DNA from 2 places in the Streptomyces sp. WI03-4A genome. Region 1 is predicted to be linked to the other one. Evidence: riboswitches for the same ligand, from Rfam matches in the RefSeq annotation. Region 1 holds a riboswitch; the other holds the start of a gene.
What was found. A riboswitch is a leader RNA that binds a small molecule or an ion and turns the genes downstream of it on or off. The one in region 1 is predicted to bind cobalamin.
Positions count from the first base shown of each region.

Region 2: linked by a shared signal. The riboswitch ahead of PV343_RS34080 (ribonucleoside-diphosphate reductase subunit alpha) and the one ahead of PV343_RS31805 (cobalamin biosynthesis protein) in region 1 are both predicted to bind cobalamin.

Region 1 covers NZ_JARAUO010000041.1:57,496-61,427, reverse strand. Annotated here, with positions in the region: gene PV343_RS31810 (cobyric acid synthase) at 1-778, opposite strand, end outside; gene PV343_RS31805 (cobalamin biosynthesis protein) at 775-1,719, opposite strand; cobalamin riboswitch at 1,819-1,960, opposite strand; gene PV343_RS31800 (hypothetical protein) at 2,079-2,306, opposite strand; gene PV343_RS31795 (inorganic phosphate transporter) at 2,339-3,592, opposite strand; gene PV343_RS31790 (GH25 family lysozyme) at 3,735-3,932, opposite strand, start outside.
Region 2 covers NZ_JARAUO010000047.1:32,671-36,602, reverse strand. Annotated here, with positions in the region: gene PV343_RS34080 (ribonucleoside-diphosphate reductase subunit alpha) at 1-1,576, opposite strand, end outside; cobalamin riboswitch at 1,708-1,842, opposite strand; gene mctP (monocarboxylate uptake permease MctP) at 2,040-3,668, opposite strand; gene PV343_RS34070 (DUF3311 domain-containing protein) at 3,665-3,928, opposite strand.

The DNA.
Region 1 (3,932 bases):
CGTCCTCGCCGACCGGGGGAGCGACGGTGGACTCCCGCACGGTGCCGCGCAAGGAGACCCGCAGTCCGTCCTCCTCGTCGATGCCGAGCCCGTGCCGGAACGGCAGCACGCCGTACGCCGGCCGTCCGGTGAGGTCCCGGAGCATGTCGAGGCCCGGCTCCAGCAGGCCGACGTCGCCCCGGAACTTGTTCACCAGGAACCCGGCGATCAGCTCCTGGTCCTCGGGGGAGAGCAGGGCGACGGTGCCGAAGAAGGAGGCGAAGACGCCCCCGCGGTCGATGTCGCCCACCACCAGCACGGGCAGTCGGGCGTTCCGCGCGATGCCCATGTTGACGATGTCGGTGCGCCGCAGGTTGATCTCGGCCGGGCTTCCCGCCCCCTCACAGATCACCGCGTCATACGTGCCCCGCAACTCGGCCAGGCAGTCCAGCACCGTGCCCAGCAGCCGCTGTTGACGGCCGCCGTGGTAGCCGCGCGCGCTCATCTCGCCCACCGGTCTGCCCAGCAGCACCACCTGGCTGCTCTGCTCCCCGCCCGGCTTGAGCAGCACGGGGTTCATCTGCGCGGTCGGCTCGATCCGGCACGCCTGGGCCTGCATGGCCTGCGCCCGCCCGATCTCCGCGCCCTCGCGCGTCACGAACGAGTTCAGCGACATGTTCTGCGCCTTGAACGGCGCCACCTTCACGCCCTGGCGCACCAGCCAGCGGCAGATCCCGGCCGTCACGACGCTCTTGCCGGCGTCGGAGGTGGTGCCGGCGACGAGGAGCCCACCGTTCACTTGCCACGTCCCTTCACGAGGAGGCGCGCCGCGGCCGTGACGCCGAGCGCGAGCAGGCCGACGCGGCGGGAGAGCCGTACGGCCCGGTCGATGTCCGTGACCCGGACGGCCCGCCCGGACGTCCCGTTCAGCACGGGCCGGTGCTCGACCCGGCCGGCGTAGGACAGCGTCCCGCCGAGGCGCACCCCCAGGGCGCCCGCGAACGACGCCTCCACCGGACCGGCGTTGGGGCTCGGGTGCCGGTGCGCGTCCGCCTTCCAGGCGCGCAGGGCGCCGCGCGGGTCGGGCCCGGCCGCCGCGGCGAGCACGGCGGTGAGCCGCGCGCCCGGCCAGCCGGCGACGTCGTCGAGGCGGGCGGAGGCCCAGCCGTAGCGCAGGTGGCGGGGCGACCTGTGCCCCACCATCGCGTCCAGGGTGTTGACGGCCCGGAAGCCGAGCAGCCCCGGCACGCCGGCTACGGCACCCCACACCAGGGCGCCGACGACGGCGTCGGAGGTGTTCTCGGCGACCGACTCGACCACGGCGCGGGCGATCCCGTCGGCGTCCAGCGCGTGCGGGTCGCGGCCGCACAGATGCGGCAGCCGCGCGCGGGCGGCCGGCACGTCGCCGGACTCCAGGGCGCGCCCGACGGCCCGGGCCTCCCGGGCGAGCGAAGTGCCCCCCACGACGGACCAGGTGGCGGCCGCGGTCAGCGCGAGGGTGGCGGCGGGGGAGCGGCGTACGGCGCGTTCGGCCAGCGCCCCGAGCGCGACAGCGGCTCCGGCGCACACGCCGGTGTGCAGCGCGCCCCACCCGCGGTGGTCGCGCCACAGCACCCGTTCCACGGCCCCGGCGGCCCGCCCGAACGCGGCGACCGGATGCCCCCGGCGCGGATCGCCGAGGAGCAGGTCGCCGAGGAGGCCGGCGGCGGCGCCGTACGCGTAGCAGCGATCGGCACCCATCGGGTCAGCCGGTCGTCAGGGCAGGCGGGGTCCGGTGGGTGAACGTCGGTCGGCAGCCGCGCATGGCGATATGTCCTCACTCAGGGTGTCCGCGCCCTGGTTCGACGAGACCGGCGGTGAGAGTTCCTGGCTCCCGGGGACACTTCCCCGGTGACAGTGGCGGGACCGCGCCGGATTCGCACCGGCTTCCTCTTCTGCCGCCGTACATGGCCTGGGCAGTCCACCACGCGCCCGGAAGGGCCGTCAACTTGCCTGTGACCTGCGGGGGAAGAGTGTGCTGAGGCCCACACCGATACGAGGCGGGCAGCCGGAAGGCCCCCCGCCGGAACTCTCCGGCGGGGGGCCTTCCGAACGGTGCGTCAGGGCTTGACGACGATCAGGTAGATGCCGTAGGCCACCGCGGCCGTGCACGCCGCGAAGCAGACGTACGCGCCGGTGGCGGCGAGCGCCGCCGAGCCGCCCTGCGCGGCGGCCTTCTCGCGCCGCGCCAGGCCGTTGATGCCGAGGGTGAACAGGGCCACCAGGCCCACCGCGAACGCGAGGCTGACGCCGAAGACGGAGCCGATGGCCGCCCAGTCGATCTTCATGGGTTGCTTCCTTCAGTACCGGGTGCTCGGGGTCAGACCGCTGCGGCCGGCGGGACCGCCGGGGTCGCGGGCTCGGTCGGGACCGGGGCCGGGATCGTGGCCGTGAGGTCCTCGGTGACGGTGCCGGTGGGCGGCGGGGTCACCATGGCGATCGCGGTGGTCACCACGCCGGGCGGCTCCTCGGCCGGGCCGGCGACGACGCTGGTGTGGTCCACGACCTCACGCCGGGAGTACTTCCAGATCGCGGCGCTGGCGGCGACCAGGAAGACGGCGACGACCGCGGTGCCCCAGTCACCCAGGTCCGTGACGGACTCGGCGAGCGCGCCGACGAGCGCGGCGGCCGGGAGGGTGAGCACCCAGGCGATGAGCATGCGCGTCGCGGTGGACCAGCGGACCACACCGCCCTTGCGGCCCAGACCCGTGCCCATGACCGAGCCGGAGACCACGTGGGTGGTGGAGAGGGAGAAGCCGAGGTGCGAGGAGGCCAGGATGGCGGTGGCCGCGCTGGTCTGGGCGGCGAAGCCCTGACGCGGCTCCAGGTCGGTCAGGCCGGTGCCCATGGTGCGGATGATGCGCCAGCCGCCGATGTAGGTGCCGAGCGCGATGGCCAGGCCCGCGGAGAGGATCACCCAGGTGGGAGGGTTGGAGCCCGGCGAGACGGCGCCGCCCGCGATCAGCGCCAGGGTGATGATGCCCATGGTCTTCTGCGCGTCGTTGGTGCCGTGCGCGAGGGAGACCAGACCGGCCGAGGCGATCTGGCCGGCGCGGTAGCCCTTGCGGGTGGCCTCGCCGTCCGCCTTGCTGCCGATGGCGTAGGAGAAGCGAGTGGAGAGCATGGCCGCCAGACCCGCCACCACCGGGGCGGCGACCGCCGGCAGCAGCACCTTGGTGACCAGCACGTCACCGTGGACCGCGCCGAAGCCGGCGGAGGCGACGGTGGCGCCGATCAGGCCGCCCATCAGGGCGTGCGAGGAGCTGGAGGGGAGCCCCACCAGCCAGGTCAGCAGGTTCCAGAGGATCGCGCCGACCAGGGCGGCGAAGATGACCTCGGGCCGGATGCCGGTCTCGTCCACGAGACCCTTGGAGATCGTGTTGGCGACCTCCACCGAGAGGAATGCGCCTACAAGGTTGAGCGCGGCGGACATGGCCACCGCGACCTTGGGCTTGAGCGCGCCGGTCGAGATGGTCGTGGCCATCGCGTTGGCGGTGTCGTGGAAACCGTTCGTGAAATCGAACGCGAGTGCGGTTACCACCACAATCGCGAGGATCAGCGAGAAGCTTTCCATTTACCCAGGCAATCGTTCGAGGTCGTTGGCTGTTGGACCGTAGGCAATCTGGGTGAACGGAAGGTGAACTGAGGCAGGCGTGACGGTGTCTGTGAGAGAGGTTCCGGATGTCGTCCGCCCCGACGCCCCAGCCGCCCCTTGGCTACCAGCCCCGCGCGAAGGCCCGTAGCCGCCACGGCGGCCCGTTGAAGAGATTCTGGTCACCCGGCAGACCGCCCCTGACGCCGTACTGCCAGAAGGTCCAGTCCGACCATCCGCCCGGCAGCGATCCGGGGTCCGACGTGCCGTGACGGGCGATCCACAGCGCGTGGCCGGCGGCGAAGGCGCGGGTGTCACCGGT
Region 2 (3,932 bases), on a different contig from region 1:
CGGAGTCGAAGGGCAGGCGCAGCTTGAAGAAGACGTCCTGGAGACCCATGGCGCCCAGGCCCACCGGACGCCACTTGGCGTTGGAGCGGCCCGCCTGCTCGGTCGGGTAGAAGTTGATGTCGACGACGCGGTCGAGGAAGGTGACGGCCGTGCGGACCGTGGCGTCCAGGCGCTCCCAGTCGAGGTCCCCGTCGGTCACGAAGGCGCCGAGGTTGACCGACCCCAGGTTGCAGACCGCCGTCTCCCCGTCGTCGGTGACCTCCAGGATCTCGGTGCAGAGGTTGGAGGAGTGGACGACATGGCCCGGCTCCGCCGTCTGGTTCGCGGTGCGGTTGGCGGCGTCCTTGAAGGTCATCCAGCCGTTGCCGGTCTGCGCGAGGGTGCGCATCATGCGGCCGTACAGGTCGCGGGCCGGGATGGTCCGGCGGGCGAGCCCGTCCGCCTCCGCCTTGCGGTAGGCCGCGTCGAACTCCGCGCCCCACAGGTCCACCAGTTCGGGCACGTCCGCCGGGGAGAACAGTGACCACTGCTCGTCGGCGTTGACCCGGCGCATGAACTCGTCCGGGACCCAGTGCGCCAGGTTCAGGTTGTGCGTACGGCGGGCGTCCTCACCGGTGTTGTCGCGCAGCTCCAGGAACTCCTCGATGTCGGAGTGCCAGGTCTCCAGGTACACCGCGGCCGCGCCCTTGCGCCGTCCGCCCTGGTTCACGGCGGCCACCGAGGCGTCCAGGGTCTTCAGGAACGGCACGATGCCGTTGGAGTGCCCGTTGGTGCCGCGGATCAGCGAACCGCGGCTACGGATGCGGGAGTACGACAGGCCGATGCCGCCGGCGTGCTTCGAGAGCCGTGCCACCTGGTGGTAGCGGTCGTAGATGGAGTCCAGCTCGTCCAGGGGCGAGTCGAGCAGGTAGCAGGACGACATCTGCGGGTGCCGCGTGCCGGAGTTGAACAGCGTGGGGGAGGAGGGCAGGTAGTCGAGGCGGCTCATCAGCCGGTAGAGCGCGGCGACCTCGTCCAGCGAGCGGACCGTGTCGTCCTCGGCGAGGCCCGACGCCACCCGCAGCATGAAGTGCTGGGGCGTCTCGATCACCTTGCGGGTGATGGGGTGCCGGAGCAGGTAGCGGCTGTGCAGGGTGCGCAGGCCGAAATAGCCGAAGCGGTCGTCGGCCGCGGTGTCGACCAGCGCGTCCAGACGGTCGGCGTGCAGCCGGACGAACTCCGCGGTGCGGTCGGCGATCAGGCCCTCGCGGTGGCCCACGGCGACGGACCCGGTGAAGGAGGTGACGCCCTGCGAGGCGGCCTCGGCGCGCACCGAGACGGTCAGCAGCCGGGCGGCCAGCCGGGAGTAGGCGGGGTCCTCGGAGATGAGCCCGGCGGCCGCCTCCGTGGCCAGCTCGCGCAGCTCCGCCTCGTCGGCCCGTGCGGACCGGCCGCGCAGCGCAGCCGCGGCCACCCGGCCGGGGTCGGCGTCGGGGAGGTCGGCGGTCAGCTCGGTCAGGGTCCGCAGCAGCGCGGCACCGGGACCGTCGGTGTTCGGGTCGCTGACCGAAGCCGGATCGGCGGGCGCGATGGTCACGTGGGGCTCTCCCTCGCTCGGCACGGGGGCCTGGCGGAGGGCAGCGGGCGGCGACGGCACGAGCGCGCACGACGTCGCGTCCACCGGCCCACTCCACGAGGCCCGGACGTCTGGAGGCACCCGGACCGGACGGCCGGGCGCGCGCTGACGGCAGGTCCTCGGACTGGACAGGCGTGCGGATGCACGCAAGTACACCGTTGCGGGACAGTTCCGGATTCGCACCGGATTCCCCTGCGGCGACAGCGAGCATGAGCATACATCTAGTGCCGGGCTGTGGTGTCACCCCCAGATGTTGTGTCTGTCGCGGGGTGCGGTGGCTCCAGAGGGTCAGCTCACGGACCGCCAGAGTGACGAGCGTGCCGGCCCCGGCGGAGCGCCGGAGGACGGCCGGCGGACGCCCGGGGGCGACGCGGAGCGGGCCGCCGACATGCCGTCGGCGGCCCGCTCCCGGTGCGTGGTCGGGTCAGTGCCCGGCGCCCGCCGTGGCCGGCGGGAGCTCCACCTGGACCCCCGCGTCGCCCGCGTCCGCCGTGTAGTCCTCCGGCCGGGTCTCGTCGAGGCCCTCGGGGGCCTTCACGGCCTTCAGGACGAACGTGAGGACCACCGTGACCACCACGTTGAGGACGAACGCCGTGAGACCGATGTAGCCGATCTCGCCGATGCCCGGGATCTCCTTTGCGGAGCCGCCGAAGTGCTTCTGGGTCGGGGAGGCGACGCCGTAGGCGGCGAGCGTGCCGTAGACCATGCCGACCGCCCAGCCGGCGAGCAGCGCCCAGCGGTGGAACCAGCGGGTGAACAGACCGCCGACCAGGGCCGGGAAGGTCTGCAGGATCCAGATGCCGCCCAGCAGCTGGAAGTTGATGGCCACCGTCTTGTCCATCGTCAGGACGAAGACCAGCGCGCCCACCTTCACCAGCAGCGACACGACCTTGGAGACCTGGGCCTCCTGCTTGGGCGTGGCGTCCGGCTTGATGAAGTCCCTGTAGATGTTGCGCGTGAACAGGTTCGCCGCCGCGATGGACATGATGGCCGCCGGCACCAGGGCGCCGATGCCGATCGCCGCGAAGGCCACGCCCGCGAACCAGTCCGGGAACATGTCCTCGAAGAGCTGCGGGATCGCCAGCTGCCCGTTGGTCACCTTGACCCCGGCCGCGATCGCCATGAAGCCGAGCAGCGCGAGCAGGCCCAGCATCAGCGAGTACAGCGGCAGGATCGTGGTGTTGCGGCGGATCACCTCACGGCTCCTGGAGGACAGGGTCGCGGTGATCGAGTGCGGGTACATGAACAGCGCCAGGGCCGAGCCGAGCGCCAGCGTGGCGTAGGTCCACTGGCCGGCCTCCGGCGGCGTGAGCGCGCCGCGCGGCTTGCCGGTGGCCGGGTTGACCTGGCTGAACGCGTCGCCCGCCTTGGCGAAGACGTCGTCGAACCCGCCCAGCTTGATCGGGATGTAGATGATCGCCACCGCGATGACGATGTAGATCAGCGCGTCCTTCACGAACGCGATCAGGGCGGGGGCGCGCAGACCCGACGAGTAGGTGTACGCGGCCAGCACGCCGAAGGCGATGAGCAGCGGCAGGTCCTTCACGAACCAATTGGTGTTCTCGCCGCCACCGACCCCCATCACGTCCAGCACCGCCTGGATGCCGACGAGCTGGAGCGCGATGTACGGCATCGTCGCGAGGATGCCGGTGAGCGCCACGGCCAGCGACAGGCCCTTGGAGCCGAAGCGGCCGCGCACGAAGTCCGACGTCGTCACATAGCCGTGGCGGTGCGAGACCGACCACAGACGGGGCAGGAACGTGAAGATCAGCGGGTAGACCAGGATCGTGTACGGCACCGCGAAGAAGCCGGCCGCGCCCGCCGCGTAGATCGCGGCCGGTACAGCGACGAAGGTGTACGCCGTGTACAGGTCGCCGCCGAGCAGGAACCAGGTGACCCAGGTGCCGAACGACCGTCCGCCCAGGCCCCATTCGTCCAGGGAGTGCTCGTTGTCGGCCTTGCGCCAGCGCGCGGCCAGGAAGCCCATGACCGTGACGGCCAGGAAGAAGAAGACGAAGACGCCGAGCGCGACGCCGTTGACGCCGTCCTTCACTTCGCAACACCTCCGCCCTGCGTCCGGCGTCCGCGCTGGTCACGCAGCCACAGCCGGTGGGCGAGCACGGTGAGCGCGGTGGAGATCAGCACCCACAGCATCTGGTACCAGTAGAAGAACGGGATCCCGATGAACGCGGGGTCCGTCTTGGCGTACGAGCCGACCCACAGCATCGCCACGAAGGGCGCTACGAGGCACAGAGCGATGATCACGCGGACCGGTGTCACCACCGGTGGTCTCACTTCAGGCGTTTCGGACATGCCA